3 regions of the Endozoicomonas sp. ALD068 genome follow, and region 2 is predicted to be linked to each of the others. Evidence: predicted binding sites of a transcription regulator. Region 2 holds the regulator's gene; each other region holds the start of a gene.
What was found. The regulator PhoB, encoded in region 2, activates phosphate uptake and scavenging genes when phosphate is short. The targets are predictions, from matches to a motif close to TGTCATANNNNTGTCANA.
Positions count from the first base shown of each region.

Region 1: ACO6V5_RS24075 (Na/Pi symporter) is a predicted target of PhoB. The motif match lies at 2,930-2,947, and genes of this name have one in related genera.
Region 3: pstS (phosphate ABC transporter substrate-binding protein PstS) is a predicted target of PhoB. The motif match lies at 6,801-6,818, and genes of this name have one in related genera.

Region 1 is NZ_JBLYNU010000004.1:6,668,144-6,679,223, reverse strand. It holds gene ACO6V5_RS24090 (RING finger domain-containing protein) at 1-44, shown strand, start outside; gene moaA (GTP 3',8-cyclase MoaA) at 78-1,058, opposite strand; molybdenum cofactor riboswitch at 1,047-1,201, opposite strand; gene moeA (molybdopterin molybdotransferase MoeA) at 1,356-2,594, shown strand; gene ACO6V5_RS24075 (Na/Pi symporter) at 3,022-4,191, shown strand; gene ACO6V5_RS24070 (TonB family protein) at 4,297-5,043, shown strand; gene ACO6V5_RS24065 (hypothetical protein) at 5,281-6,036, shown strand; gene ACO6V5_RS24060 (esterase-like activity of phytase family protein) at 6,630-8,240, shown strand; gene pilB (type IV-A pilus assembly ATPase PilB) at 8,501-10,204, shown strand; gene ACO6V5_RS24050 (hypothetical protein) at 10,283-10,462, shown strand; gene putA (bifunctional proline dehydrogenase/L-glutamate gamma-semialdehyde dehydrogenase PutA) at 10,535-11,080, opposite strand, start outside.
Region 2 is NZ_JBLYNU010000004.1:4,920,238-4,931,317, forward strand. It holds gene ACO6V5_RS17990 (PrkA family serine protein kinase) at 404-2,326, shown strand; gene ACO6V5_RS17995 (YeaH/YhbH family protein) at 2,705-3,982, shown strand; gene ACO6V5_RS18000 (SpoVR family protein) at 3,997-5,532, shown strand; gene ACO6V5_RS18005 (hypothetical protein) at 6,134-6,556, shown strand; gene phoR (phosphate regulon sensor histidine kinase PhoR) at 6,997-8,316, opposite strand; gene phoB (phosphate regulon transcriptional regulator PhoB) at 8,361-9,050, opposite strand; gene ubiA (4-hydroxybenzoate octaprenyltransferase) at 9,380-10,267, opposite strand; gene ACO6V5_RS18025 (chorismate--pyruvate lyase family protein) at 10,482-11,080, opposite strand, start outside.
Region 3 is NZ_JBLYNU010000004.1:6,896,369-6,907,448, forward strand. It holds gene cysN (sulfate adenylyltransferase subunit CysN) at 1-202, shown strand, start outside; gene ACO6V5_RS24940 (glycine C-acetyltransferase) at 521-1,720, shown strand; gene tdh (L-threonine 3-dehydrogenase) at 1,755-2,780, shown strand; gene pstB (phosphate ABC transporter ATP-binding protein PstB) at 2,916-3,665, opposite strand; gene pstA (phosphate ABC transporter permease PstA) at 3,758-4,600, opposite strand; gene pstC (phosphate ABC transporter permease subunit PstC) at 4,600-5,511, opposite strand; gene pstS (phosphate ABC transporter substrate-binding protein PstS) at 5,608-6,657, opposite strand; gene ACO6V5_RS24970 (transposase) at 6,998-7,981, shown strand; gene ACO6V5_RS24975 (RING finger protein) at 8,340-9,803, shown strand; gene ACO6V5_RS24980 (hypothetical protein) at 9,875-11,080, shown strand, end outside.

The sequences.
Region 1 (11,080 bases), 1.7 Mb from region 2:
CATGGACGACACAATCACCTTTGTGCCCTGTGTGCCGACAATAACCCCCAGTCACCTAAAGCGAAGGCCGAGCTATATCAGCCTCCAATCTGGGCAAGATTGCGAGTACCTCCGGTATACCCCTGTTCCAGAAAATGACCGTCTACTTTCAACCTCAGTGCTGATCGAATTTCCTGAATCAATTCATCCTGCTGGCTGTCGTCCTGTAAGAAATGTCGAAGGTCATGGCCTGATTCCGAGAACAGGCAAAGTTGCAGATGCCCCTGACTGCTAACCCTCAGACGATTGCAGTCTTTACAGAAATCTCTTGAGTAGGGGGTAATCAGTCCAATGCGCCCCTGATACTCAGGATGACAATATTCGTAAGCCGGACCCGCATCTTTATTTCTGGCCATTCTGACCCAGCCCTGCTCCAGAAGCTGATCCCTTATTTGTTTTCCGGGGACATGGTATTGATTGAAAAAGCGACTATTATCACCCGTCTGCATCAACTCAATGAAACGCATGGTAACAGGCTGGTGCTTAATCCATTTCAGAAACGCCTCCAGCTGGATGTCGTTGACCCCTTTCATCAAAACCGCATTGACCTTGATAGAAGGAAGACCTTTTGCGAAGGCCTTGTCAATACCCACCAGTATTTCCTGAAGGCGGTCGTGCCCGGTTATTGCTGCAAAGGCTCGGGGGTCCAGACTGTCGATACTGACATTAATCTGATCAACACCAGCAGCCAGCCAGGACTCAACTCTCTGGTCCATTTTGTAACCATTTGTGGTCATAGCCACTTTCTGAATCCCCGGAATGGACTTAAGAGTACTGACAATATCCATGAAGTCAGAGCGCAGGGTAGGCTCACCGCCAGTGAGGCGAACCTTCTCAACACCCACCGCCGAAAAAGCGGTCACCAGACGTTTAATTTCGGCAACATCCAGCGACTGCTTGTGACGATGCTCATCACAGCCATCAGGCAGGCAATAGTTGCAAGTGAAGTTGCACAGATCAGTCAGAGACAGTCTGAGATAGGGAAACGTTCGTCCCTGTTGGTCTTGTAATGGTCGCATTTCACACCTTTCCAAACACGGGAGGCCCAGACATTTCTGTGTGAACCCTGGCAACCCTGCGTGTAACACGCATCAGGTCACGGCCAGACAACCGTACCTTCATGGTGAGGGTTAGGTTGCGAAGCTCGGCGCTTTATTAAAATTAATTAGGGGCTCATCCTAACCCTAACCCGATAAAATAGCCATGCCTTAAAGGACAATATCGAGTGATACAAATAACAAGAAACAGATTGCTGAATTCATTTATAGCTTTTACTTTAAGAGCAGTTTCAAAAACTGTATCGAGGAGACCTTTCAATGACTGACTGCTGTTCTGCCCCGGGGCTCATGCCCCTGCACGAAGGGCTTGAGAAACTGATGACAGAAACACCGGTCGTCACTGAAACTGAAACAGTGGCTCTGGCTGACTCCCTGGACAGGGTTATCTCTGAGGCAATTATTTCGCCGGTTAACGTTCCGTCCCATGATAATTCAGCCATGGACGGGTATGCAGTCCGTTTCAGTGACCTGGCACCACATTCAATACTGCCGCTGGCCGGAAAATCTCTGGCCGGACATCCCTATCAGGGTTCTATGCCCGCTGGCCACTGTATAAGAATCATGACAGGTGCTTCCATTCCTGTAGGTGCCGATACGGTCATCATGCAGGAGCAGGCCGAGATAACCGCACAGGGTATTGCTTTCAGCAAGCTACCCTCTCAGTCAGGCAATAATGTTCGCCGTGCCGGTGAAGATATTCCTCAAGGTTGTCAGGTTTTTGAAAAGGGACACATCATCAAAGCCCAGGATATAGGTCTGCTGGCTTCATTGGGAATCCCTGAAGTTCCAGTCATTCGCAGAATAAAAGTAGCGCTCTTTTCCACGGGTGATGAACTGAAGCTGCCCGGCGAGACTCTCGGACAAGGTAATATATACGACAGCAATAGGTTTGCAGTATCAGCGATGCTCAAGCGACTGGGTGCAGAAGTGATTGACCTTGGAAAACTCCATGATGACCGCGACGAGATCCGGAAAGCTTTTCTGAAAGCTGATCAGCAGGCTGATGCAGTTGTCACCTCTGGTGGGGTATCCGTAGGTGACGTCGACTTTGTCAAAGATATTCTCAGTGAAATAGGCCATACTTCGTTCTGGAGGTTGGCCATTAAACCCGGCAAACCCTTTGCCTTTGGTAAACTTCCCAACAGTGTTTTCTTTGGGCTACCCGGCAATCCGGTTTCCGCTACGGTAACTTTCCAACAATTGGCAGCGCCCGCATTGCAACATATGATGGGAGCAGAACCAACTCCTGCTGCTGAACTACCAGCAACGTGCCTCACTCCCCTGAAGAAACAACCCGGTCGCCTGGAATTCCAGAGGGGCATTCTCTCAACCAACGAGAGAGGAGAAGCCGAGGTAGTCACATCGGGCAGTCAGGGGTCGGGGATTCTCCGATCCATGAGTATGGCTAATTGTTACATCATTTTGCCCGCTTCCCAGGGAAATATTGAGGCAGGAGAAACGGTTAGAGTGCAGTTGTTCGATAAACTTCTCAGGTAACTACTCCCTGTTCTGCAGGCTGTCGCATCACTCTGGCTCCCATGCTTTTGGGACCTCCGGGTTCCGACATGGAAAAGGGTTGCCCCGAAAACGAGCACTGTCATATTTCTGCAGTCTTTGCCCTGGTGAGGGTGTCGCAAAAGGGTATGTTTGCCCTGGTGAGGGTGTCGCAAAAGGGTATGGTCAGCAGGATATATCAAGATCGTCGTTCCCGCGTAGGCGGGAACCCACCACGAACAGTGGATCTCCGCCTTCGCGGAGATGACGGTTTGAAGCTTGAAGCGTTTTAATTGACCTTTTGCGACACCCTCTGGTCCTGGAGGGCTTTTTAAATATTTCAAAAAAATGTCATAACTGTAATATTTCTGAAACAGAACACCTATATTTTCGCCATCATCTCTATCCACACAGCACCAAGGTGCAGAAAATGTCTGAAGCAACAAGTCAAGCCAGCACCAAAGCTGACTATAAATACACCAGCAGGCACTATGGCCGTATCTGGCTGAGAGTTATCCTCTGGATCTATGCTCTCCTGGTTGCCGTCAGCGTAGTGGGCTCTGGTTTTAAAATGGCCGTAGGTGGCGCAGAAGCAGCTGCAGAGCTGTTCAGCTTTGCCAACAACACTATGCTGGCACTGATAGCCGGTACCCTCGCCACAGCTCTGGTTCAGTCTTCCAGTACAGTAACCTCTGTTATCGTTGGCCTCGTGGCTGGCGGCCTGCCGGTAGAGATGGCGATCCCCATGATAATGGGAGCCAATATTGGTACCACCATCACAAATACTCTGGTCAGTCTGGGTCACATGGGTTGCGACAAATCCTTTAAGCGAGCTTTTGCTGCTTCGACAGTTCACGACTTCTTTAACTATCTGGCGGTTCTGATTCTGTTGCCTCTGGAATTGATGACCGGCTTCCTGAGCGATATTTCACAGCACGTAGCCGCACTGTTGGTGGGTGGCTCTGCTATTGATATGGGCAGCCTGAATTTCGTCAAACCCCTGACCAAGCCGGCCGTGAATATTGTCAAGGATTTTGCAGGCCTCCTGCCCGACAGCACACTGGCTGGCCTGACCATGATCGCCTTCGGTATCTTCCTTATCTTCAGCTCGGTCGTAAGACTGGGCAAGCTGCTGAAAAAAGTTATGGTGGGACGTGCCAGGGACATTCTGCACAAGTCTATTGGTCGTGGTCCGATTTCCGGTATTGCCTCCGGTACTGTTATGACCGTAATGGTGCAATCCTCTTCTACTACCACCAGTCTTATGGTTCCTCTGGTAGGCAGTGGCGTCTTCACCGTTCGTCAGATGTACCCTGTTACTCTGGGTGCCAACATCGGTACAACCATCACAGCGCTGCTTTCAGCAACGGCCATCGTCGGTGCAGACGCAGAGCACGCAATGACCATTGCTCTGGTACACTTGTTCTTCAACGTGTTTGCCGTAGCCCTTATCTATGGCATCAGGTGGCTCCGTGAGATTCCTCTCTACGCTGCAGAAAAATTGTCTGATCTGGCTATAAAAAACCGCGCTTATGCATTCCTGTATCTTTTGCTGGCCTTCTTTGTCATACCGGGCCTCGGGATTTTGGTAGCCCGGTAAAGCCTTCCTGATATTCTTAAGAAGCCCTGACCATGTCGGGGTTTCCTCTACAGACCTGTTTCTTTAATTCCTGTTTAAATTGCTATGCTCTGTGGGTTGCCAATCATGGAACAGGAAACCACCATCAGGCATCTGGTCATCCCCCTGACGTTGTCAGTTGTCTTTCACACCTTACTTTTGGGCTATAGCGGGAGTAGTTGGTTGACTGCTGCAAAATCACCCGGCATTCAAATCAAACTGGTGTCTCATCAACCCGACATAACACCTGCCATTGAAAAAAACCTGACCGCTACAGAAGCAATGACCGGCTCGGAATTGACAAAGCCAGATTCTCAGATTGAAAACACTGAACACATTCAAAGCACTGAAAAAACAGAACAGGCTGAAAAAGCAGAGAACAAGAAAGTCATAACGACCAGAGCCGAAAAGAAAAAGATTCAGCAAGAGTCGGCCAATCAGGAAGAAAACAAACACAGGCACGCAAAACCGGGTGAGCCTCCGGTATCTGCTCTCAACCAGCAGACATCGGGAGAGCCCGTCGAAGAACTCATCACTTCAAAAGCCGGGCATTTGGAGCCTGATGAATTTCAGAAATGGGTGGCTCAACTTCAATACCGGATCAATCGCTACAAAGTGTATCCCTACCAGGCTAAAAGAAGGCGACTGGAAGGAGAAGTAAAAATCAAAATTGAAATCAACTCTGACGGAACACTGGAAAAGGCGACTGTACTGGCCGGTAAAAAGGCATTCGAAGCCAGTAGTCTGAAAGCCATTGAGCGCTCCCTGCCCTTACCGACACCTCACAAGAAATCGGTTACGGTGATTCTCTCCATTAAATATCAGCTGCTGTGACCGGCCAGCTCCTTAAGTTCATTACTCAATCTCACAATTTCGCTGTAGCTGCCGACGCATCAGAGGTTCCCGGAGATTTACCTGGCGTATCAGGGCCTCACTGCCAGCACATCACCACCCAGCTATCACTGATTACACTATAGTTATCGCGTAATTCTGCCAATTCTATCCCGAGGCTTCACCTCTCTTCCCGACGTGCTTTGCCCGCGTGGTGAAGCAGGGGTTAGCTGGCAGAACATGAGCAAAAATGCAAACCGAAAAGAAGTTGAAACACCTATGCAAACTTTTACCACAGTTTTTATTTCGGTTATATTGATCGTTTCATCTCCCTTTGTCTTTGCGATTAAAATAAGCGAAGAACACTTAAAGCAAGGACGACAGCTTATAGATGACATGGACAGGAGAGGAAGTGAGTTTCTGGAACTGGCTGAAAGAGTTCAAACTATCATAACAACCTTTGGGTCTCAGTCCATTTTCACCATCATTCCTCACTTAGTATCTATGAACGAATCTTTAGAGAGAGTTTTTTCATCGTTATCAATGAGCAAAGCTTATTTAGCCACACTCACAAAAACAGTCACGAATGATTCTGAATTGCTAGCAAAAAAGGCTTTTGAGCGGATGAAAGTTTCAGCTGGCAATCCAGGGCAATCAGTAGCAATGGGCAGGCTGTTTAGTGTTGCTGGCGTCTCTGGGGACGCAAGTTTTTCAGGCACTTTTCAAGAGCACAAGTGTGGCACCCTAACGGAATTAGCTGATAAGGCGGATAAAGATAGTTCTGAATTTTCACAGAAAGCCTTGTCATACCAGATTTTAAACAACAAGCTAAAAGAATATCTTGACCAGAACGACACAATTGACGTATCCGAGACTTGGAGTTATCTGGAAGAAATAAATAAGCTATTAAATGAATTAACGACTCTTACAAAGTCTTTTCCAAACAGCTTTAAATTATTTTTAGAGCAGGCTTTGACTTATTTTGATTGTAACTGAATCGAATAAGCCGGTAGATAAGTACCTAACCAGGTACTTAAACCTGCTAAATCGGACAGTCGGACGTTTCTAACCTCCGGCTTCCACATCAACTCCTTAAGCGGGTCCGCACCTGGTCCGATCACGTTTCAGTGCCGCGTTTTCGGCTTGCGCCGACGTATCCATTGATCCAGCTGCTGCATCAGACGGTAATGTCCGTTTATTCTGAAGAAGCCCAGCTAAGGATAGACCTGTTAAGCTTTCGCAAGCGGAGGCTCATTGAGACTCCCTGGCTACAGCTGATCAGTTTGAGGACTTTCTGCCTGAAGCGGTGGGAGCTCTTGTCTGACCACCGGATCTTCTTCCCTGTGTTATCGTGCTCTTCATCTGCATTCATGCAGGCGACTGCCGCATTATATCGCATCTCTATAACCGAGAGCTTTGTGATCGATGGCTCACTTGCCCAAGCAACCCAATCAAACCCTGACTATCAGACTTTCAGGTACTCCCTTCCCGTCTCTGGTGCTTTAGAAGCGACTTCAGTCAAAAATACACCTGCAATGAAAAATTATGGCTATCTTTATGGGGTTGTTTCATTTCAGGTGTTTTTATCAATGATGAAAAGAAGAAGTGCCCTGGTTGGCTTAACGCTTTGCTTGACTCTTTCGACTCCCGGATGGTCAGCAGAATCCCCAGGGAAATTAGCCCCTCATAAAAGCGTCAGGTATCTGGGAAGTCACCTGTTGCGCCCGGACGACCAGAAAAGGGTCACTCATATTACTGGTGCTCACTTCGCTCATGTCGGAAATGGTTCAACAGGGACACTCTACCTGCTTTCTGGAGATGCCGGAGCAGGCTTCACCGGTCGTCATGGCTGGGGGGTCTTTTCCAAGCCCCACTACTACGAGCTGGATATGAGCAAGGTGGTTTTGGATCGTCAGAATCCTAATCACGGCGGACCTTTACCCAGTGAAGTGTTCGAATACCCTATCACCGAAGGCAAGAATGCCAAAACCCATCCCCTCTGGCTGAACGATGGTCATATTGCCCCCAGCGCCATCACTCTGACCAAAGACGGTGAGCTGATGATTTCCTCCAGTCAGAGTGATAGAGGCGTTACCGGCGTTATTGACTACAGAGCAATCGACATCCCCGCCTATGCAGGCTACGGCTACAGGCACGCGAATCGTGACGAAACCAGTCTGGCCACCCGAAACAATGGTTTTCTGAAAGCCTGGTATGATGCCCATGAGTTCTTCCCTGTACCTGTGCTTGATCTGATTCCGGCAGCCTTCCTGCATACCTTCAGGGAAATTCCCCTGCAACTCTCCAAAGGTGTTCACCACGTCGATATCGGACTGTCATCAAAATTCCTGCTCACAGAAAATGATCACAGACCCGGTCAGGTAGATAGCGCATTCAAACTGCCTAAACATTTTGAAAACAACAACTGGATTCCTTTCCACATGGGATTGAAGGGTATTCAACAGGGATTAGGTGTGAAAAGTCTTGACCGTATTCCCAAGAGCAACCATTACGTTGCAGCAACCGCCGGAGCTCTGGTTCAGGATGCCAAACAATGGAATATCAATGAACATGTCCCACCTGTCAGGGTGGTGACCTTTACTACAGAACAACTGTCTAACAATGGCGAACCGCTGCCAGGAAAATACCTGAACAGCCAACAGCTTCCTGCCAAGGGTGAAGTAACAATTCTGTCAGAGAAGCTCTATAACTTTTCTCTTCTGGGTTTAAGCCCTTCTGCAATGAAACAGCTGAAGAGCAGCCCGATTCGTACAGTCAGCGATATTGCGGTTCTCAATAAGAAAGAGGCTCTGTTCCTTGAGAAAACAGTGCTCCCTTATCGAAGTTCTGAATCCAATTTTATTACCCGGGTTTATCTGGTCGACCTGAGCAGTGGCAAGAATGTCAAAGGCAGTGAAATGTTTGCTGACAACGAGCTGAACAAGGCATTCATGGATGCACCAGACTACTTTATGTCCAAGACCCTTATCTTTGACAGCCTTCAAGAGGACTCCCTGAAATTATTCGAAGATGGAATAGGCTTTGATATTCACGAAACCTCTTTTGAGGCGATTGCTCGGGGTCCTGAAACGGTACAAGGGGGCAAAACATTTATGCTGGTCAGTTACTATGACGGTGAAGATAGTAAACGGGGCACCCCAACCCGCCTCATGTATTTTACCTTGCCAGCCAGTAAATAAAATCCGACACTTGGCATCTGGAAAAGCATGTAAAAAATGTACAAGAGTGCCACAAAAGCCATTATCCCCCTGGTAATGGCTTTGTTCATTGTCAGACTCCGACATTATAAAATTCAGCTTCCTTCTACCAGACCGTATACTCTTTGAACGCCACACCTTCTTCAACACTTTATGAAATATCCTGTTTATGCTCTCGTCTCAGTGCTGATATAGTAGAAATCAGAGAACAGACCCAAGAACAATAAACGGATAGACAAGGCATGGTCGATAAACCTTTGACAGGACTGGCTGCTCGACTGGTTGTCGACCAGCTGATCGATGAAAAGACACTCCGCTCCGCACTTTCACAGGCAGAAAAAACAAAGCAGCCCCTTGCCAGCTACCTGGTCCAGGAGAATTTACTCAGCGCCAAAGACATATCCCTGGCTACCGCAGAAGAATTTGGCATGCCAGTTATGGATCTTGATGCCTTTGACCCTGAAAACATCCCGAAGGAACTGATTCAGGAAAAGCTGATTCGCAAGCATAAACTGATCCCGTTAATAAAGAGGGGGACCAGACTGTTTGTCGGGGTAATTGATCCCAGTGATCATACAGCTATTGATGAAATCCGATTCAGCAGCGGTCTTATGGTGGATTCGGTACTGGTTGAAGAAGACAAGCTGGACAGATTCATTGATCAACTGCTGGATAGCAATGTTGATGCCCTGTCGAATTTCGATGATGAGGAATTTGATAACCTTGAAGAGCTGGAAGTGGGTGCCGTCGAAGACAACGATGAGGAAGTAGCAGGGGAAGATGACGATGCCCCTGTCGTAAAATTCGTGAATAAAATGCTGCTCATTGCCATCAAATCAGGCGCATCGGATCTTCACTTTGAACCTTATGAAAAAACCTATCGGGTTCGATTTCGCACCGACGGCGTTCTTCATGAAACCGCCAAACCACCTGCTGGCCTGGCACCCAGAATTGCATCCCGTCTAAAGATAATGTCTGCCATGGATATTTCAGAACGACGTAAGCCCCAGGATGGTCGTATTAAAATGCGCCTGTCCAAAAGCAAATCCATCGACTTCCGGGTCAATACCCTGCCTACCCTTTGGGGTGAAAAAATCGTACTTCGGATTCTCGATCCTTCCAGTGCCAAAATGGGCATTGATGCCCTGGGTTATGAAAAAACCCAAAAAGAAATGTACATGGAAGCCTTGCACCAACCCCAGGGTATGATTCTGGTCACAGGACCCACCGGTTCAGGTAAGACCGTCTCTCTCTATACGGGGCTGAATATTCTGAATACTCCGGAAAGAAACATTTCCACCGCCGAGGACCCTGTAGAAATCAACCTGGAAGGTATCAACCAGGTGAACGTTAATCCGAAGCAGGGGATGGATTTCTCTCAAGCTCTGAGAGCCTTCCTTCGTCAGGATCCTGACATCATTATGGTGGGGGAGATTCGAGATCTTGAAACGGCCAACATCGCCATCAAAGCGGCCCAGACAGGCCACATGGTCATGTCCACGCTACACACCAACAGCGCTCCGGAAACACTGACACGTCTGCAAAACATGGGGGTTCCTTCCTTCAACATTGCCACCTCTGTCAGCCTGATCATTGCCCAGCGTCTGGCCAGACGCTTATGCAACCACTGTAAGGAAATAAAAGACATCCCAAAAGAAACACTGCTGGAAGAAGGTTTTACCGAAGAGCAGATCAAGTATGCCAAAATTTATGGCCCCAAGGGATGTGATCAATGCAGCAAGGGCTACAAAGGCCGTGTGGGTATCTATGAAGTCGTAAAGATCACACCGGCTCTGCAGCAAATCATTATGGAAGAGGGCAACTCCCTCCAGATTGCCGAAATTGCACAGAAAGAAGGATTTAATAACCTTCGCCAGTCTGGACTGTTAAAGGTTTTGGAGGGTGTGACCAGTCTCGAAGAAGCTAACCGGGTAACGCTTGAGTAATTGATTTCCCAACCTCCTGTCAACTCGTTCCCACGCTCTGAGAGGGTGTCGCAAAACTCTCTCCGGCGTGGGAACGCGTTGACTCCCATCATTGCCGGCTTCATTCTCGTCATTCCCGCGAAGGCGGCAATCCACACTGACTCTCCACCAGAACCATACTGCCCGGTGTCCCCCTGGCCTTGTCATCCCCGAGAAGGCAGAGATCCACCGTTGGCGCTGGATTCCCGCCTTCGCGGGAATGAAGACTTCAGAGCGTGAGAACGAGCTGTTGGAGTTTTGCGACACCCTCGCTCTGCATGGGAACCAGAGTTAAAGAGCAGGCAATGACGATCAGTGACCAGCCCCAAGGGACAACAGTGTGGCATTGCCTCCGACAGCCGTCGTATTGATGGTGCGGGTACGTTCAGTAGCAAAGCGATACAGGTAGTGAGGCCCACCGGCTTTTGGACCGGTACCGGAGAGTCCCTGTCCACCAAATGGCTGAACACCGACCACCGCACCGATCTGATTACGGTTTATGTAGGCATTACCCACTTTAAGGCTTTGCTCAATGTAGGAGGAGGTCGCTTCGTTGCGGCTATGCACTCCCAGAGTCAGACCGTAACCTGTGCCGTTGATTTCCTGAATCACTTTATCCAGCTCAGAAGCCTTGTAGCGAATCAGGTGAAGAATCGGGCCAAAGTGTTCTTTTTCCAGTTGGCTGATGCTCTCAATCTCAAAGGCAACCGGCGCAATAAAGTAACCTTCATTGCATTCAGCCCCCAAATCCACTTCGGCAATCAGGCGGGCTTCCTGCTTCATGCGATCAATATGAGCCTGGAGTCCTTTAAGGGCGATTTCACTGATGACAGGGCCAAGGTCTGTTTCCTGCAGGGC
Region 2 (11,080 bases):
AAGATGGCAAAACTGTCACAAACCCCAAAAGCTCAGTGCATTTTTTTTGAGTGCAGAAAAAAAATCGCTATTTTCTGCACTAAACCCGACGACAGCTATTGCAGATTGATTAAAAACTCCACATTATAAAATCTAATGGGTTGGACTTTTCCTGCCATTGTGTTTGAGTCAACGAACAGGAGACTGACCGGGAATAAAAAAATTCTTGATCAGGCTTCCAGGTTTTAGTTGAGCTTTCCATGATGTCAGCCAATGGACGGCTGCCAGCCCGGGCCACTTTCTATACTGACTCTCTTCAATCATAAGAGTGGCCAATGTACTGATCTTGAGACAGTCGTGAATAAAGGGGGCGCCCCCCCGATACGGCTGTCGAATCCGAACATCAGACAGGGCAGGGCACAATATGGATATATTTAACCACTACCAGGAGCGATTCCAGTCCACGCAGCAGGAAGAGCTTACCATTCAGGAATATCTCGACCTCTGTAAAGATGATCCCGGGGTCTATGCCAATGCAGCAGAAAGAATGCTGATGGCCATTGGCGAACCGGAGATGACAGACACCTCCCGGGATTCTCGCCTGAGTCGTATTTTTTCCAACAAACTGATCAAACGTTACCCCGCCTTTGAAGAGTTCTATGGTATGGAAGAAGCCATTGAACAGATTGTTTCTTACTTCAAGCACGCTGCCCAGGGACTGGAAGAAAAGAAACAGATCCTTTATTTGCTGGGTCCGGTGGGTGGCGGTAAATCTTCTCTAGCGGAAAAACTGAAAGCCCTGATGCAAAAGCAACCTTTCTACGCCATTAAGGGGTCGCCGGTTTTTGAATCACCACTGAATCTGTTCAATGCCGATGAAGATGGTGACATTCTGACTCAGGAATACGGCATTCCCAGACGTTATCTGGGCGGCATCATGTCACCCTGGGCAGTGAAGCGTCTTAACGAGTTTGGTGGTGACATCACCAAGTTCAAGATTGTAAAACTCTGCCCCAGCATTCTTAACCAGGTGGCCATCGCCAAGACCGAACCCGGTGATGAAAACAACCAGGACATTTCCAGTCTGGTGGGTAAAGTGGATATCCGTCAGCTGGAAGAATACTCTCAGGATGATCCGGATGCTTACAGCTTCTCCGGAGCACTCTGCCGCGCCAACCAGGGTCTGATGGAATTTGTGGAGATGTTCAAGGCTCCTATCAAAGTTCTCCACCCATTGTTGACTGCCACTCAAGAGGGTAATTACAACAGTACCGAAGGGATGGGCGCGATTCCTTTCAATGGTGTGATCCTGGCTCACTCCAACGAATCAGAATGGCAAACCTTCAAGAACAATAAAACCAACGAAGCCTTTATTGACCGGGTTAATATTGTCAAAGTGCCCTACTGCACAAGGGTGAAAGAAGAGATTCTGATTTATGAGAAACTGCTCTCCAGCAGCTCTCTGAGAGAAGCGCCCTGCGCACCCGATACCCTGAAGATGCTGGCCCAGTTCTCGGTTCTGTCTCGAGTTAAAGAACCTGAAAACTCCAACGTTTACTCGAAGATGCGAGTCTACGACGGTGAAAACCTGAAAGACACCGACCCTAATGCCAAGCCGCTGCAGGAGTACAAAGATGCTGCAGGAGTGGATGAAGGTATGGAAGGGCTTTCAACCCGTTTTGCTTTCAAGATTCTTTCCAAGGTCTTCAACTTCGATCCCACCGAAGTGGCGGCAAACCCGGTTCATATGCTGTACGTATTGGAGCAGCAAATAGAACAGCAGCAATTCCCGAAAGAAATCCATGAACGCTACCTGCGTTATGTGAAGGAATTTCTGGCGCCGAAGTACATTGAGTTTCTGGGCAAGGAAATCCAGACTGCTTACCTCGAATCATACTCTGAGTACGGACAGAATATCTTCGACCGTTACATCACCTACGCTGACTTCTGGATTCAGGATCAGGAATACCGTGATCCGGAAACCGGAGACATACTCGACCGGGCTTCAATCAATGAAGAGCTGGAGAAGATTGAGAAGGCCGCCAGTATCGCCAATCCGAAAGACTTCCGTAATGAAGTGGTGAACTTTGTACTCAGAGCCAGGGCCAACAATCAGGGTAAAAACCCAAGCTGGTCCAGCTACGAGAAAATGCGCACCGTGATTGAGAAGAAAATGTTCTCCAATACTGAAGACCTTCTGCCGGTCATTTCATTCAATGCCAAAAGCAGCAATGAAGACCAGCGCAAACACAACGAGTTTGTGAAGCGCATGGTCGAGAGAGGCTATACCGAGAAACAGGTGAGACTGCTGGCTGAATGGTACATCAGGGTCAGAAAGTCACAGTAAGAGCTGAGGCCTGCGACAGCGTCGCAGGCCCTTTTTAAGTACCTAACTAGGTACTTAATGGAATTATTCTTTGATCATTTACAGGTCCGACCAACGACCATGGGCAGGTGAAAAAAGTGATCAAAAAATAATTTCGAGACCACTTCGAAAGTGACTGACGAACGTCAGAAAATAGCTTTCGGAGCCAAAATACACAAAAACGGTGGAAAGATGTCACCCTATTCCGATAACTACTAAAACCATGAGCAAAAAAAGCGGTAAGCGAAAAAAATCATGGCAAGCAGGGATTGGAATAACAAGGTTTTGAACAGGCAGTTCAAAACTGGCGACATGGAAATCATGAAATGTTCTGTGTCATAACAGACAGGGAGCGTGCTGATGAGCATTATTATTGATCGACGTCTGAACGGGAAAAACAAGAGTACTGTCAATCGACAGCGTTTTCTGGACAGATACCGAAAGCACATTAAAAAAGCGGTTTCTGAAGCGGTTAACAAACGCTCCATTACGGATGTGGAATCTGGGAGTCAGGTTACCATTCCTACTAAAGATCTCTCTGAACCCCACTTTCAGCATGGTCAGGGTGGCCGCTACAAACAGGTTCATCCCGGTAATAAAGAGTTTGTTTCCGGCGACAGAATCAAACGACCATCCGGTGGTTCCGGGCAGGGTTCAGGCCGGGGCAAAGCCGGTAACTCCGGCGAAGGCATGGACGAGTTCAGTTTCCAGATCAACCATGAAGAATTTCTGAATCACATGTTTGATGATCTTGAGCTGCCAAACCTGGTTCGAAAGCAGCTTCAGGATGCCACTGAATTCAAAATGAAGCACGCCGGTTACACCAGCGAAGGCTCTCCTGATCGATTGAACATTGTTCGCTCCCTGAGATCAGCACACGCTCGAAGAATTGCCCTCGGTGGCGGTGCCCGAAAGGAAGTAAGGGCATTAAGACGGCAGCTTCGTGAGCTGGAAGTCAGTCCGGAGGAAACCGATTCTCAACTTGTAGAAGAACTTCGCGAGAAGATTAAAGAGCTCAATGGCAAGTTGAAAAAGCTGCCCTTTATTGATGACTTTGATCTCAAGTACAACAACCTGATTAAAGTTCCCAGCCCCAGTAACAAGGCCGTAATGTTCTGTGTCATGGATGTCTCCGGTTCCATGACACAGGAAATCAAAGACATGGCCAAGCGCTTTTTCATCCTGCTTTATTTGTTCCTGCAACGTAATTACAAACAGATCGAAGTGGTCTTCATTCGGCACCACACTGCCGCAAAAGAAGTTGATGAGGATGATTTCTTTTATTCCAGAGAAACCGGCGGAACCATTGTCTCCAGTGCTCTGGAAATGACCAGTGACATCATCAACAAACGTTACAGCCCGGTGGACTGGAACATTTACGTCGCCCAGGCTTCCGATGGTGATAACTGGGAAGGAGATTCCAGCGTCTGTTCGAAAATTCTGACCGAGCAGATCATGTCGAAGGTTCAATACTTTTCCTACGTCGAAATCACCGACCGGGCTCACCAGAACCTGTGGCGTGAATACGAAAGCATAGCTGAACAGTTCGCCGATCAGTTTGCCATGCAACAGATCAAAACACCGAATGACATTTATCCGGTGTTCCGTCGTCTGTTTGAGAAAAAAGAAACCGTATAAGTGAGGCATCCGCCATGAGTGAGGTTACAGATATTAAAGAGAGAGAACCCATCTCCACGGGTTCAGAATGGACCTTTGATCTCATTCAGGAATACGACCGTGAGTTGGCGCGGCTGGCAGACAAGTTCCGGCTCGACACTTACCCGAACCAGATTGAGGTCATCAGTGCCGAACAGATGATGGATGCCTACTCTTCTACAGGCATGCCATTAATGTACAGTCACTGGAGCTTTGGCAAACAGTTTCTCCATACCCAACAGAATTATCAGCGCGGCCGCATGGGGCTGGCTTATGAAATTGTGATCAACTCCAACCCCTGCATTGCTTATCTCATGGAAGAAAACACCATGACCATGCAGGCTCTGGTACTGGCCCATGCCAGTTATGGTCATAACTCATTCTTCAAAGGTAACTATCTGTTCCAGACCTGGACCGATGCCGAATCCATTATTGACTACCTGATGTTTGCCAAGCGTTATGTTGCTGAGTGCGAAGAAAAATATGGCGTTGAAGCGGTTGAAGATGTTCTGGACGCTGCCCATGCCCTGATGAACCAGGGTGTTAATCGCTACAAGCGCCCGAGACCACTTTCAGCAGAACAGGAAAAAGAGCGCCAGCAGGAAAGAGCAGAGTATATTCAGAGAACCCTGAACGACATCTGGAGCACTATTCCAAAGACGGAAGATAAAGAAGAGAAAAAAGTTGAACGCTTTCCTAAAGACCCGGAAGAGAACATTCTCTACTTTCTGGAAAAAAATGCGCCACTGCTGGAAACCTGGCAGCGTGAACTGCTGCGAATAGTCAGGAAAGTATCCCAATACTATTACCCTCAACGTCAAACCCAGGTGATGAACGAAGGCTGGGCCTGCTTCTGGCACTACCATCTTCTCCATGAGCTTTATGATGAAGGAAAAGTCACCGATGGCTTTATGCTGGAATTTCTGCACTCTCACTCAAGTGTCGTATACCAGCCTCCCTTTGACAGCCCGCACTACAGCGGCATCAACCCCTACACACTGGGCTTCAGCATGTTTCAGGATATTCGCAGAATCTGTGAAAATCCTACCGATGAAGACAGACACTGGTTCCCGGACATTGCCGACAGTGACTGGCTGGAAACCGTGCATTTTGCGATGAAAAACTTCAAGGATGAAAGCTTTATTCTGCAATTCCTGTCTCCCAAGGTGATGAGAGAACTCAGACTCTTCTCGGTTCTGGATGACGAAAGCAAGTCCTACCTGGAAGTCGATGCGATTCATAACAGCACCGGATACAAAGAAGTAAGGGAGTCGCTGGCTGCTCAATACAATCTTGGCAACCGGGAGCCCAATATCCAGGTCTTTGATGTGGATGTGCGTGGCGATCGAACCCTGACTCTCAGACATTACCAGCACCAGGGACGTCCACTGGATAAAAGTACAGAGGAATTACTCAGGCACGTACACCGGCTCTGGCAATTTGATGTCAAACTGGAGTCGGTGACCATTGATAACAAGGTAAGCAAAAGCTATCAGTGCCCGGATAAAAAAGATTCCGGAAAGTCTCACTAAAAAGATCTGATTGAAAGACGAGGGTCTTTTTATATTGAAAACTAATAAGAATTAAAAAGCCATCCGAGAGTCTCCCGGACTTAAGCCTCCGTCCGGGTCACCCCGCAGCAAGGGTTGCTATTGCAACCTCACGACTGCATGGATGCAGGAGCAGTAGCTGCTTGGGACGGCCTTAAGTCCGGCAGGCTTCTGGCCCCACATATCCTATCCACTTAAAACCGAATCCCCGCTGCCACGACAGAAAGAACCAGCCCTTCCGTTCAATGCAAAAAATACTGACTACGGTGATAACCAGAAGCTTGATGCCTATTAACGATATTTTCAAAGATTCAGATGCACGGCTGAATGGCTGTTTTTTAAAAACAAGCAATACCCACTCAAAGCAATTCAATTCATTTGCATGTCTTGATGACTCATAACCGTTTATGTATTGCACAAAATTATTCCTACCATCACATAAAACGTTATTAAATCTATTTAAATAGTCCATAAAAGCACATTAAATGCTTCCATCAATTTAAAGCTTCCTGTATAAATAGTTACCTCCGTCATTGATAACCATTAATACCCGGTCGAATTAGTCTGAATTGGGAGTTCCTGAATGAACGTTTTTGAAGAAATTCATCACCGCCTGAGCAGTAAAACTCGTATCCGCTCTTTGTTTAAAGATGTTCATGTCGAAGATCTTGAGCGTATCATCTCCAGAATGCAGGACGTAATGCAGGAGAAAGTTGAAGCCCGCAATAAGATTGACGAAGAGCGTCAAGCCAAACTCGAAAACATTGAAGCCGTTAAGCAGATCATGGCCGAACGCGGCATTTCAATGGAAGACTTGGACCACCTGGAAATAGCGACTCAAAAACGTCGTCGTAATGTCCAAAGGTTTACTTTTGAGTACCAGACAGAAGCCGGCGACACTGTCCAATGGGATGGCTCTACCACAGGGCGCTTGCCGCGTGACTTCCAAAGCTACCTGGACCGCACCGGCAAAAAACGTCTGGAATGCGTCGTTGGCGAAGAGTAAGTCTACCTTCGTCAGTATTTCGGGTTCATGCCCGGTCTGCAACTTCTTGAATAGAGACACCAATGGATCAAAGTATCATTCTTTGAAAAACCTCCCCCTCTGACTCGAAGTAATCAGTTGGGGATCCCATTACAGAGTGCTCAGGTGGGACCACTCTCATCAACACTCTGACCAACAGCCCGCAGTGCACCCCACAGCAGGTGTTCAAGAGACAGATACAAACTAGTAAAGAAAATACAAATACGCAAGCCCGGTCTTTGCAGGATGGTTAAAATCCACCACCCTGCCAGCTCCCGGGGATTAGCGTTTCAGAGTAAAGATAGTCAGGATCAGTCTGTAGTACAACAGACTGTTCGCGAATGATGAAACCATGAAAAGATTATTCATTTTTTGATGGTAGTCCTAAAAGCAGAAAAGGTGCCACCGGCCCTTTTCTGCTTTCATGAGTGTTCCAACTCAAGGCATTTTTCCGGAAAGTGGCAAATAAAGCGGCTGCCTTTTCCTGGGTGACTGCTGATCGTGAGTTTGCCTCCGTGTCTCAGCATGACGTGCTTGACGATAGCCAGGCCAAGCCCCGTTCCCCCGGTATTCTGGCTACGACTTTTATCAATCCGGTAAAAGCGCTCAGTCAACCTCGGAATATGCATTGGATCAATACCGACACCATTGTCTTCTACCATCATATGTCCGCCTTCCCCGTCCTGCCACCAGCGCACAAGTATTTTCCCACCCTCGGGTGTATAGCGCACGGCATTAAAGACCAGATTCGAGAAGGCACTGCGCAACTCATTACTGCTGCCTGCCAAAAAGACATCTTCAGGACAATCCAGAGAAATCTGATGCTGGCTTTCACCACTGAGCGCACATCCGTCTTCAACGATACTGCTGAGCAGGGTTTTAACATGAACCCCATTCTCGTCTGCCTGAGCTTCAGCCGACTCCAGTTTGGACAGCAACAGCAGGTCTGCCACCAGATTCTGCATTCTCAGCGACTGCTCCTGCATCCTGTTCAGTGCTTTTTCCCAAACAGGGGGCAGACCTGAATCCGGGCCCAGACTGTCCAGCATGGTTTCGATGTATCCAGACACAACTGTCAGTGGTGTTCTCAGTTCATGGGAGACATTGGCAACAAAGTCTTTTCTCATGACTTCCAGCTGATTCAAGCGCGTGACATCTCTAACGGTCATGAGACGATTGCCTTTGCCATAAACCGTTATATTAAATTGCAGTTGATGATCAGGGTTGATTGGCGAGGGGATCTCAAGAGCTTTTTGATAACCACCCTGCTCAAAGTAGTCGACAAACCTTGGATCACGTAGCAGATTGGTAATCAACTGCCCCTGATCGTCAGGCGTCTTAAGCCCTATCAAAGTTCCAGCGGCGGGATTCCACCATTCCAGGTTGCTCTGATTATCTATCATTACAACACCGTCGTTCAGCGCAGCAGTTGATTCCTGAACACGTTCAATCACTCCGGCCAGCTTTTGCCGGGAACGACTGTGCTGTTTTTGCAATCGATAGATACCATCAAAAATTTGCCCCCAGAACCCTTTACTCTCAGGAGGCTCTTTGCTCCTGGCCTTGGGGTCATTCAGCCAGTCCAGCAGCTTGAAAAGCTGACGGAAGCTCCAGACAAAATAACCTCCCATGACCACACAGAGTCCTAAAAAAGGCTCTCCAAACAACCAGCCCAGGGAAAACCCGACAATCACGTAGGCGATCATGCGGCTCAGCAAATGGGTTTTTGAAATTGTTGTCATATTACTCCCGGCCAGATAACTGCTGAGCACTGAGCATAAAAGGTTTACACCCTCGTTGAGAAACGATATCCAGTACCACGAACCGTTTGCACAAAGGCTTCGTAGTTATCACCTAAGGCCTTACGCAAGCGTCGAATGTGTACATCAACGGTTCGCTCTTCCACATAAACGTTGCCACCCCAGACCTGATCCAGTAACTGCCCACGGGTATAGGCACGCTCCTGGTGCGTCAGGAAAAACTGCAGCAAACGGTACTCGGTAGGTCCTATTTCAGCAGGTGAGCCATCAATAGAGACTCTGTGGCTGACAGGGTCCAGCTCCAATCCCTTGATGACAATGGGAGACTGGTTATCAAATCCGCCTGTACGACGGAGAACCGCTTTTAAACGAGCAGCCAGCTCGCGGGGAGAAAAAGGCTTGGTGATGTAGTCATCGGCACCGGTTTCAAGTCCCTGGATTTTGTGGTCTTCTTCACCTTTGGCCGTCAACATAACAATGGGTATTTCAGAGGTCAGCTCATTGCGCTTCAGACGACGGGCCAGTTCAATTCCAGAGACATCTGGTAACATCCAGTCCAGCAAGATCAGATCGGGTTTGTTATCCACAATCAGAGAGTGCGCTTCTCTGGCATCTGCTGCCTCAAGACAGTCATACCCTGCCATTTCCAGAGCAACGGTCACCATTTCGCGAATCGGTGCTTCGTCATCTACGATCAGAATGGTCTTTCCTGGCATTAATCTCTACCTGTTATCTGTCGATTCGATTTCGGCGGTGACGTTCTGGCATCTATCAGCTGAAGCTCATTAGGGCTATATCAGGATGGTAGTGTCTCAGGACAGCACCTTTCCTATCGCTCAGGCTGCTTCTCACTACTTTGATCAACCGCACTATACACCGGACATTACACCTTTGAAATGTTACAGGCAGATGACACACTAAAGGCTGATATTGCAGCTTAAAAATAAAAAGATCCCTCAGGGTTTACAGGGTAAGGCTTTTCGCCATTTATCCCCACAGCCACCATAAGTAGCAATACTTACCGGGCTCTAAGCCGGATTGAAGATCAAAGATAACTCAACACGAAACCTGCAAATACAATGGCTCCGGCCCAGTGGTTACTAAGAAACGCCCTGAAGCAGGCTTCACGCTCACGACGACGGGTTAACCATTGCTGGTAAACGAAAAGGGCTGCGACAGCCAACAATGAGAGATAATAGAGAGCACCTAACTCCAGTTGATGGCCTGCCATGGCCAGTGTCATCAGGGTAAGTACCTGCAGGCAACCAACAATCAGGTTATCCATCTCGCCAAATAGAATGGCTGTGGACTTGATACCTACTTTCAGATCATCGTCACGATCCACCATGGCGTATTGAGTATCGTAAGCCACTGTCCAGAAGAGATTGGCCAGAAACATCAGCCAGACGATGTTTCCCAACGAGCCACTCTGAGCCGCAAAAGCCATGGGTATCGACCAGCCAAAAGCAGCCCCCAAAACCACCTGAGGCAGATGAGTGTGTCTTTTGGCAAAAGGGTAAGCCGAGGCCAGCAATAATCCGGCAAAAGAGAGCTGGACGGTAAGAGTATTGGTAAAGAGTACAAGAATGAAAGACAAAAGTACCATACCGGAGAAATAGATCAGCGCTTCTTTTTCCTGAATTTTACCCGTTACCAGCGGTCGATGCTGTGTTCTCTTAACATGGCCGTCCACTTTCCTGTCAGCAAAGTCATTAATAACGCAGCCTGCACTGCGCATCAAAACCACGCCGACCGAAAAAATCACCAGATTCTTCAGACTCGGTACACCTTCTGCCGCCACCCAGAGTGCCCACATAGTAGGCCAGAACAACAGATAAATACCAATAGGCCGGTCCAGCCGGGCCAGCCGTAAGAAATCTTTTAAACGGGGAAATCGTTGCAGAACTACTTCAGTGCCTGCCAATACCGCCATTGGTTTTCTGAATTGCATCATAATATTTAGCTGCTTATCTGCATCTTTATTATCATCGCTGAGATTCTTATTGCTCATCGCCCTGAATCATGACCCGCATCGCCAGTTTATCAGGTCAGGCCAGGTTCTCAATCAGGCCATGACCAGACCGACTGCGGAAATCTCTATATTTCACGAGGTAAGTGCTTCGACAAACAATCATTCTTGTAGAGCTTCAGGGTTCAGGATGCTTCGACATGACTCTGGAGTGCTTCTCTGTCTGTTCAGACAGGTCCGGCAAAAAGATTTCACAAACAGATATAGACTTTTCGTGCAAATAAAATAACGACCGCCTTCCCCAGGCTGTTTCATCAGAGTATTTTTCAACCAGATGAGGATTAAACTGACGAGCCGGCAGTTCCGCTACCTCAAATGGTCCCCGACGCATACCGGGATGATTAAATAAAAACTCCCCCAGGGGCTTAGTGCCCAGTTGCAGCAGCTCTCTGTTCGTGCCAATAAGACTGCTGTGAGGCAATACACTTCGTGCAAACACTCTGGGTCGGCCACCACAGATCAGCAGAACCTCCCTGATAGAAGCCATTTTGCTGCAATGTCTGTTTTCGAATGATCCTGCCAACTCACCAGACGTGGACGTAGCCTTTGACTGTTCATAGTTATTGAGAAACTTTAGCTCCGAACAGGTCGGCATAAAGGTCCCGTGACGAATAACCTGAACCCTGAAGTCGCCGTCAAACTCATGTTTCAAACGCTGAGTCAGGGAACCTCTGTCCAGCAGCCAGTCTCTCCAGGGCTCTGGAATCTGCTGTTTCA
Region 3 (11,080 bases), 2.0 Mb from region 2:
TCATTTGTTTGATGGTGGGCTTTTACCGGTCGTCGTTGATCATCAGGACCAACACTGGGTTCAGAAAACAGAAGCCCTGCTTCAGGCGGGACTGGTTGTTCTGGTGGCCAGGACTGAACTGAAAGACCTGCAGGTTGAAGTTTTACACAGCATTAATGAGTCAGATAGTCTGTCGGCTCTTGTTAATTCTCTGTCTTTGTAGCTGAAACGGGCTGTCGCAGTTGTCCGGTTGCGATAGCCCTTTTTCCTTCCCTCCGGGACACTGTCTGATCATTTATCATTCTTTATATAGGCACGCCAAGTAAGGTTGAGAGCTGAAATACGTACAAATGCTGGTACAGAGTCTCGACACCCTGATTCAATATTGCAACTCTTCTACAATGGGGAATTGGCACCTTATTCAGCCTGAGGTATGTTTGGAGGTTGAATCGGGACTGCTTCCCTCAGAGTCTGACTGTGAAGAGAGCAGCAACTGCCTGTTCCGGCCAGCCCCTCATATTCTTAGTTTTCTGGAGCCGAAATGAAAGCCAACTTTTATGCTGGACTGCGTGAGCAGCTGGAAGACCTTAAAAAAGAAGGTTTGTACAAAAGCGAGCGAGTGATTACCTCGCAGCAGCAGGCTGATATTACTGTTGATACTGGCGAAGAAGTGATTAATTTTTGTGCTAACAATTATCTCGGGTTGGCCAATTCCCCTGAGCTGATAGACGCAGGCAGGCAGGCGCTGGATAAATATGGCTACGGTATGGCTTCCGTACGTTTTATCTGTGGAACCCAGGATGTTCACAAAGAGCTGGAAAAGCGTATTTCCGAGTTCCTGGGCATGAATGACACTATCCTGTATTCCTCCTGTTTTGACGCTAATGCCGGTTTGTTTGAAACCCTGTTGGGCCCTGAAGACGCTATCATCAGTGACTCTCTGAATCATGCCAGCATCATTGATGGTATACGTTTGTGCAAGGCGAAGCGCTTCCGCTATGCCAACAACGACATGGCAGACCTGGAAGCCAAACTGAAAGAAGCTGCAGAAGCAGGTGCGCGTTATAAGCTGATCGCAACGGACGGTGTATTCTCCATGGATGGGGTGATTGCCAACCTCAAAGGTGTCTGCGATCTGGCGGATAAGTACGATGCCATGGTCATGGTAGATGACTGTCATGCCGCAGGTTTTGTCGGTGAGAATGGCCGTGGTACCCACGAACACTGCGGTGTAATGGGTCGTGTTGACATTATTACCGGTACTCTTGGCAAAGCTTTAGGTGGTGCTTCCGGTGGTTATACCTCTGCCCGCAGCCCGGAAGTCATCGACTGGCTGCGCAACCGCTCCCGTCCTTACCTGTTCTCCAACACCCTGAGTCCAACCATTGCCAGCGCTTCTATCAAGGTGCTGGATATGCTGGAATCGGGCGGTGAGCTGCGTGAGAAGCTGCGCCACAACTCGAATTACTTCCGCACCGAGATGGAAAAGCTGGGCTTTACCCTGGCGGGTAATGGCCATGCGATCATTCCCGTCATGCTCGGCGATGCTTCTTTGGCGGCCGAGTTTGCGGAACGAATGCTGAACGAGGGAATCTATGTAGTAGGATTCTCTTTCCCTGTTGTTCCAAGGGGCGCAGCCCGAATTCGTACCCAGATGTCAGCTGCTCATAACCAGGAACATATGGATAAAGTTATTGCAGCCTTTGCTAAAGTGGGCCGTGAGCTGGGCGTTATCTCCTGAAGGACCTGCGGAGCTGAGTGAATAGGAAGCTGACATGAAAACCCTGGCAAAACTGAAAGCGGAAAAAGGCATCTGGCTGGCCGACAAGCCCAGGCCGGAACCTGGCTACAACGATGTTCTGATCAAGATTCGCAAAACAGCGATCTGTGGAACCGACATGCACATCTATAACTGGGATGAGTGGTCACAAAAAACCATTCCTGTTGGAATGCATGTAGGACACGAGTTTATTGGTGATATTGTGGAAATGGGCGAAGGCGTGCGCGGCTTTGAAATAGGTCAGCGTGTGTCCGGTGAAGGTCATATTACCTGTGGCCACTGCCGTAATTGCCGTGCCGGCCGTCGCCACCTTTGTAATTTCACGGTTGGTGTGGGTGTCAATCGGGAAGGAGCTTTCGCAGAGTACCTCTGTATACCAGCGACCAATGCTTTCCCGATTCCCGATGACATCAGTGATGATCTGGCCTCCATCTTCGATCCCTTTGGCAATGCTGTACACACTGCTCTGTCGTTTGATCTGGTGGGTGAAGATGTATTGATCACCGGTGCCGGTCCTATCGGCATTATGGCGGTTGCAATCTGCAGGCATGTCGGTGCTCGTAATGTTGTCATTACTGACGTCAACGAATACCGTCTGGATCTGGCCCGTAAAATGGGAGCTACCTGTGCTGTTAACGTTGCCACTGAAGATCTGCAAGAGGTCATGGCAAAACTGGGGATGGTAGAAGGCTTTGACGTAGGCCTGGAGATGTCTGGTAATGGTCGTGCTTTCCAACAGATGCTGGAAAACATGAACTACGGTGGCAAGGTATCCCTGCTGGGTATTCCTTCCAGCGATACCACTATTGATTGGAATCAGGTGATCTTCAAGGGTCTGGTCATCAAGGGTATTTATGGCCGTGAGATGTACGAAACCTGGTATAAAATGACCAGTATGCTCCAGTCCGGTCTGGATATTTCCCCGGTGATTACTCACCGGATGCCGGTGGATGATTTCCAGAAAGGTTTTGAAATCATGGGGTCCGGCCAGTCTGGCAAAGTGATTCTTGATTGGAGTTGACCATCTCTAACATCGACCTGTCCACGCCATAATACGACTTAGCTCTGGTTCCCATGCTTCGGTGGGTGTCTTAAAACCTCTGGTTCTGTAAAAGAAAATGTGGAGCCGAAAGGCTCCACGATCAGAAGTTAATGCTTAACCAAAGTCACCCGCGATATAGTCACGGGTCTTCTGATTTTCAGCTTTGTTGAAGATCTTGCCGGTTTTATCAAACTCAACCAGCTCACCCAGATACATAAAGCCGGTGTAATCAGAGATACGCATGGCCTGTTGCATGTTGTGAGTCACGATCACAATGGTGTACTTCTGACGCAGTTCAGTAATCAGCTCTTCAATGGCGCTGGTGGCCAGTGGATCGAGAGCCGACGTGGGTTCGTCCATCAGGATGACTTCCGGCTCCAGGGCAATGGTGCGGGCGATGCACAGACGCTGCTGCTGACCACCGGACAGGCTGCTGGCATCGGCATTCAGCTTGTCCTTCACTTCTTTCCACAGATGGGCTCGCTTCAGGGCCTTTCTGGCACGAATAGCCATTTCCGGCTTGCTCAGTCCACCTTTCATCTTCAGACCGAAGGTGATGTTGTCGTAAATGGACATAGGGAAAGGCGTAGGCTTCTGGAAAACCATACCGACTTTGGAGCGCAATTCATTCAGATCCACACCACGTTGCAGGATATTTTCGTTATCCAGCAGAATCTCACCTTCAGCCGACTGACTGCCATACAGGTCGAAGATGCGATTCATGGTGCGCAGCAGGGTGGATTTACCACAGCCGGAAGGACCAATCAGAGCCGTTACCTTGTTGTTGTAAATCGGCATGTTGATGTTCTTCAGGGCTGGTTCAGAACCTTTGCTGTAAAAGAAACTGAGGTCTTTTACTTCCATTCTGGGTTGCAGAATATCATCGGCCAGACCGGATTCTGTCTTGATTTGACTCAGGCTTTCTGTAGCCGCAGGAGCAGTAGCAATGTTCATGTTCATTTGGCTGCCTTTCGAGCTTTGATCCAACGCGGTAAAGCAGTGGACAGAATATTGATAATCAGAATAAATACGGTTATCAGCAGTGCGCCGGCCCAGGCCAGTTGATTCCAGGATTCAAAAGGGCTCATAGCATACTGATAAATGGTCACCGGCAGGTTAGCCATAGGCTTGTCCAGATCGGTGCTCATGAAGTTACTGTTGAGGGCGGTAAACAACAGGGGGGCTGTTTCACCGGTAATCCGCGCTACAGACAACAGAATACCGGTCATAATACCGGGGCCGGCTGCCCGATAGCACAGCTGGGTAATGACTCGCCAGCGCGGAGCGCCCAGTCCGCTACCTGCTTCTTTCAAGGTGGTGGGAACCAGGCGCAGCATTTCTTCTGTGGTGCTGACGATAATGGGCAGTGCCAGAATAGCCAGTGCAATGGCACCTGCCCAACCAGAAAAGGAGCCGGTGGTGACCACCACAACCTTGTAGACAAACAGGCCGACCAGAATAGAAGGTGCGCTCATCAACATACCGTTGAGAAAGCGCAGTGCTTCAGCAATTTTTGAACTCTTGTCGGATTCAGACAGCCAGGTACCAGCCAATACACCCAGAGGTGCGGCGATCAGAATACCAAGAGCGGTCAGAATCAAACTGCCAACAATGGCGTTTTTCAGGCCACCGTGGCTACCGGGTCCGGGAGTGAGTTCGGTGAAGACATGCAGACCCATGCCGGAAATACCTTTTCCGACCAGGCTGTATAGTACGCTGGCCAGAACCACCAGGCCAAACAGTGCACAGAAGGTACAGAAGCCGATGAAAGCGTAGTTCTTGAGTTTCCTGACTGGCATTATCGCTTCCTCAACAGCAGACGGGCAGTACCCATCACAATAAAGGTGAGTACAAACAGTACCAGGCCCAGACTGATCAGAGCCGAGATGTGCATCTCATTAGTCGCTTCGTTGAACTGCTGCGCAATCGTAGAAGAAATAGAGCTCGCAGGCATGAACAGTGAAGTCTCTATACGGTTGGCGCCGCCTATTACAAAGGCAACTGCCATGGTTTCTCCCAGGGCACGACCCAGGCCGAGGATTCCGGCACCCACTGCGGCATTCTTGATACTTGGCAGCAGCACTCGGGTAATGACTTCATAGGGCGTAGCGCCAACACCGTATGCTGCTTCTCTGACCACATTGGGAATGGTTTTCAGGGCGTCACGAGTTAAAGCCGTAATAATGGGCAAAATCATGAACGACAGAATGATGCCCGCCGTTAGTAGACCTATACCGATGGGGGGACCGTCAAACCAGTGGCCAATCAGAGGCAGGCCAACCAGGTTTTCCAGTGCCCAGAATTGGAAGCCTTCTGAGAACCAGGGTGCGAAGACAAAAAGACCCCACATACCGTAAATAATACTGGGTACAGCGGCCAGCAGCTCAATGGCCATGCTCACGGGGCGACTGATCCAGTCGGGGGCCAGCTCGGCCAGGAAGATCGCTGTGCCCAGACCGACAGGAATGGCAATAATAATGGCGATAAGCGAAGAAACCAGGGTGCCGTAAATAGCAGAAGCGGCACCAAACTCACTGTTTACCGGGTCCCAGACATTACGAAATACAAAGCCGGGGCCAAACTCGGAGAGAGCCAGCCAACCGCCGTCGATCAGGGAAAGGATAATCCCGATCAACACCAGAAAAATCAGAATGGCGCTGGTGAAGCTCAGTCTGTAGAAGATTGAGTCACCCTTTATAGCGCTGGGCATCGCAGTTAAAAGCATAAGCTACAACAAGACAGCTGACCAGCGCTATGCTGATCAGCTGTCGTTCGTTTCCTGTTTAAGAAAGGCTAGAATAACCGGTTACTTGATAATGGTTTGTCCGTTGCTAGTCAAGTCTTCTTTCCAGACATTCTCTACCATGTTAACTACGCTTTCCGGCATTGGGATGTAGTCCAGACCTTCTGCAAGTTCGCCGCCTTTCTCGTAGCTCCACTCGAAGAAGTCGATGATTTGCTCAGCTTTCTCGGCGTCAGCCTGATCTTTATGCATCAGGATGAAGGTCGCTGCTGTCATAGGCCAGGAGTCAGCACCAGGCTGGTTGTTCAGCAGCAATTCGAAGCCCGGAGCATTCTCCCAGTCGGCATTGGCAGCGGCAGCCTGGAAGGTTTCCATGCTTGGCTTCAGGAACTTGCCATCAGCACTGGCCAGCTGGGTGTAGGTCAGGTCGTTTTGTTTTGCAAAGGCATATTCTACATAACCGATAGCACCACGGGTACGGCCCACGAAGTTGGCGACACCAGCGTTACCGTTACCACCGATAGTGGTAGCTGCTTTTGGCCAGGTGATGTCGGTGTTTCTGCCGATATTCTCACTCCACTCCGAGCTGATCTGGCTCAGGTAATCGGTGAAGTTGTAGGTGGTACCGGAACCATCGGAACGATGGACGACATAGATAGCCTGGGCAGGAATCTCAAGATCCGGGTTCAGAGCAGTGATGCGCTCGTCATTCCACTTCTTGATTTTACCCAGGTAGATGTCTGCCAGAACTTCACCGGTCAGCTTCAGAGCACCGGACTCAATGCCAGGTACGTTGATCACTGGAACAATAGCGCCCATCACCATTGGGAACTGGATCATCTCTTCTTTATCCAGTCGCTCTTCATTCAGAGGTGCGTCGCTGGCGCCAAAGTCGACGGTTTTGGCAGTGATCTGACGGATACCACCGCCGGAACCGATGGCCTGGTAGTTGATGCGAATACCGGTTTCTTTCTGGTATTCCTCAGCCCATTTGGCATAGATCGGATGTGGGAAACTGGCTCCCGCACCGTTGATAACTTCTGTCTTGGCAGATGCAGAGAAGGACGCTGCAGCCAACATGGAGGACATTACAATAGACTTCAGAAACTTCACTTCTATTCTCCCCGAGAAACTCGCTTGGAGTGTACTTGCGTTTACAAAGAAAAATCTTTTGCCGTGCCTTAATCTGTCAGTGGGTTGTGCAAAATATTTTTCTGTTACCTCAAAATTTGATGGGTGCAAGGATAGGGGGTGAATATTTCAGTAATGTTACAGGTTTGTTTGGATTTTATGAAAATGACAGTTTTTGACTCCAGGGTGTCTCTCCTGTCTTTTTGGCAGAAAAAAAAGACACCCATAAATTAGAAAAAAAAGACACCCATAAATTTGCTTCCCCATCCACCTGGTCTACTTTTTCACCCATCACTGATTTTTTACCCAGACAGGTGAGTTCATGGCTCAGGCCCGCAATACTCTGATTGACCCCGGCTCAACGCCTTATTACCACTGCATGGCAAGATGTGTTCGTCAGGCTTACCTCTGTGGAGAGAACCACCTGACTGGCAAGAATTACGAGCATCGCCGCCAATGGGTGGTGGATAAACTTCAGGAACTGGTTTCAGTCTTTGCTATCGAAGTTTGCGCTTACGCTGTCATGTCGAATCATTATCATGTGGTTTTGCACATCAATCAGTCATCTGCCAGGAGCTGGTCACGGAATGAAGTGCTGCATCGTTGGACGACCTTGTTCAGAGGTCCACTTCTGGTGCAAAGGCATCTGGCCGCTGACAAACTGGGCAGCGCTGAATTGGCCCGTATTGATGAATATGCTGAGGAATACCGGCGTCGTTTAGCGGATATCAGCTGGTTTATGCGCTGCCTGAATGAACATCTTGCTCGTGAGGCTAATAAAGAAGACGAGTGTAAAGGACGCTTCTGGGAAGGTCGCTTTAAAAGCCAGGCATTGCTGGACGAAGCAGCGTTACTGACCTGCATGACCTACGTTGACTTGAATCCGATTCGGGCTGGAAAGGCAGAAATACCGGAAGAGTCGAACTACACGTCGATTCAGGAACGGGTGGAGCAGGTTACACATTCTGAGACTAAAAAACAGCCGCTGACCCTGAAACCTTTCTGTTTGCAGGGACAGGAAACGGACGTTGCCCTTCCCTACCTTCTTCACGACTATCTGGAACTGGTTGACTGGAGTGGCCGCATTGTCAGGACAGATAAGAAAGGTTCCATCCCGTCGCATATCCCTCGTATTCTTGAAAGACTGGAAATTGATCCGGATGAGTGGCTGAAAACCATGCAATGGAATAATCGTTTTTATCGGGCAGTTGGCCGTCTGGAGGCGATGAAGGCTTATGCACTTGAAGCCGGACAGAAGTGGCTTCGAGGTTTAAATGTCTGTAGTCGTTTGTATATGATAGGTTAGCGTAGAAGTCAGTTAAGACGTCAAAGACCCTCTCTTTATCTCTCTTCGACTCATGTCGGAATGAATTTGCATTGTCTGAATTATGGCTTGAACAGCCTCTGTTCGTTGGATGGCGATGTGTGGCTCAATGATACGCTACTTGAAGATAGATTTTCTGATCCTTTTTGGGAATACAGTTTTTGAAGGTCTTGTTTTTATTTTTATGGGTGTCTTATTTTTTTCTGTGGCTGGCCTCAATGGCAACATCCAGACCTGCTTTTTCTATGGGTCTTCATAGCCTATAAATATATGTGCTAAGGAAGCTCACATAAGGCTCACTGATAGCAATGTAGCTTTTTTAACGAATACAGGTGAAAGTATGGCTATAACATGTGTCTTAAAGACACTTTTGTTTTCAATGTTTTTGTTTTTTTATCAGCAGGGGCTTGCAAACGACACCTATCGTCTTGAAAAATTTCGTAACTATCAAATGAAAAACTGGAAACCCCTTTCAAAAGAGCAACAAAACTGCAGAGATCAACCCGACATAAGCCCACTTGAAAATATTCGTATTGGCTTTGTCAGGCTTAACTTAGAATCTGATGACCTATCCGGAGATGAGCGACTGGAAACCTGTGAAACTTACGAAGTTGATGAGCAAGACTTTAATCGTATGACCAACTTTTATTTTAATTATGTGAACACGGGTAATCCTGAATTTCGAAAAAATCGCATTCAAAGAGTATTGAGACTCATACATCGTATATTCGCTATTAATATAAACAGGTTCAATAGTCAAAGCCGCTTAGAGAAAGGGGTGGTCTATACAACGGCAAGAAGCCTTTTTGATCAACTGTTTTTGTCTGTCAACATAAATGGCAGAAGTAATCCCTATTTCAATTATTTTCATTTAGTTCAGGGGGAAAAACAGTGCAATTATGTTGGGGTTAATAACGGTCTGGTCCTGATGTTTCTTGCTTTTCTTGCACCCAACTTTCTTTCCAGGGATCGACTTTATACCTACTTTTGTATCTTGGCTGACATATACACCGGAGAAAGCTGCGATCAAGCATTCGACCGTGCATTGCTTTGTGAAAATATCAATGCATATGATTGTCCGCAGTCCCTTTCAAGTCAGTTGAAAGCAGCCGAATTGGACGCAGGAATAGCGCTTCTGATCGGTTTAACTGCAATGGCATCAGCGGCTTTCCAGCGCATTGATTCAGGACTGGAGTCAGAGGAGACACTGGAAAACTTGTTGATAAGATGCTTGCCCTACGAGCTTCTGCCGATTATCTACAGTAATGCAGCCAGGCATTGTCGCCCGGGACGCTCATGCCCTGTACCTGCGTTTATGCATACCGTGAATGGCATGCAAGAATTTATATCCAGTATTATGGGTATTAACCTCACACCTTTAACGGAGGCATCATCGTTCGAAAGTCTGAAATTTCTAATGGATTATATTGAGCTTTCAGATAGTGAAGGCTCAGATAGTTTAGGTTCAAACAATGAGTTTGCTCTTGAGGAGTCGGATTCTGAGGATCAGGATCAGTCAGTAGTCGTTCGGCAACAAAATGAACTGATAGGTCAATTACGACAGGAATTGGCAAACCAATCAGCAACGGAAGAAGTGGGTGCTGTCGGAGGCGCTTTAGCAGGAACTAAAAAATGTCCAATTTGTACCGACCCATTAACAGACATTACAGTGTTAAATCGTTGTGGACATGCCGGTTTTTGCAAGACTTGTGCTGAGCGGTTTATAAATGAGCAGAGAGAATGTCCCTATTGTCGGGAAATACCCTTGTCATACATGAAGTTTATCGATATGTCTTTGCCCTGAATGTGTGCCAAGGATGCTGATACATAGCCCATTAACAACAGGAAGCTTTTTTAACGAGTGCAGGTTAAAGTATGATCCCACAATATGCCTTAAAGACGCTTTTGTTTTCAGTAATTTTGTTTTTTTATCAGCAGGGGCTGGCAAATGACACCTATGATCTTGAAGAGTTTCGCAAGTATCAAATGAAAAACTGGAAACCGCTTTCAAAAGAACAACAAAGTTGCACAGGTCAACCCGCCATGAGTCCACTTGAAAACATCTGTATTGGTTTTGTCAGACTTAATATGGAATCTGACGATGTATCTGGAGATGGCCGACTGGAAATCTGTGAAAATTACGAGGTTACTGAGCAAGACTTTAGGCTTCTGGTCAACTTTTATTTTAACTATGTGAACAGTACTGATACTCAAAATGATCGAAAAATGCGCACTCAAAGAGTACTGAGACTGATACATCATATATTCGCTATAAATATAAACCAGATCAATGGAGCAAGCCCTGACAAAAAAGAGCTAATCAGAGTTGCAGCACAAAGCCTCTTCGAATGTTTTTTTTCTTCTGAAATGAGAAATGGCGGGAAAAATCCTTATTTCCATTATTTCTCTTTAGATTCGCTAGCAAGTCAGTCCGATTATGTCGGTTTAAATAATGGTTTAGTCCTGATGCTTCTGACTTTTCTTGGTCCTCATTTTCTTTTCAGCAATGATTTTGATAACTACTTTACCGTGCTGCGTAATAGTTATACTGAAAAAAGCTACGATCGGGCATTATCCCGTGGATCGCTTTATGAAAATATCAATGAAAATTCTCCACATAGCATTGCCAGTTATTTCACTGCAGCCGGATTGGACACAGAAACAGCACTTCTAATTGGTTTAACTGCAATGGCATCTGCAGCTTTCCAGAGCCTCAACTCAGGGCAGGAATGGCCAGAGACACTGGAAACTTTGTTGCAAAGATACTTACCCTGCGAGATTCTGGGCACTGTCTACTGGAGTTTGGTTGGCCTTTTTCCTGCAGGACGTTCATGGCCTGTACCTGAGGTCATGTTTACCGTAGAGGGTATGCAAGAGTTTACACAGGTTATTTTGGGTATTGACGACACGGCTGAGTCTGCATTATTGCAAGCAGAATCTTCTCAAAGTCCGGACTGTCAATCGGATTATTCTCAGGGTTCAGACAATCAGGCTGAGGACCCTGACGGGGAGCCGCATTCTGAGCATCAGGATCAGCTAATAGTCATAAAGCAACAAAATGAACTGATAACCGAACTACGG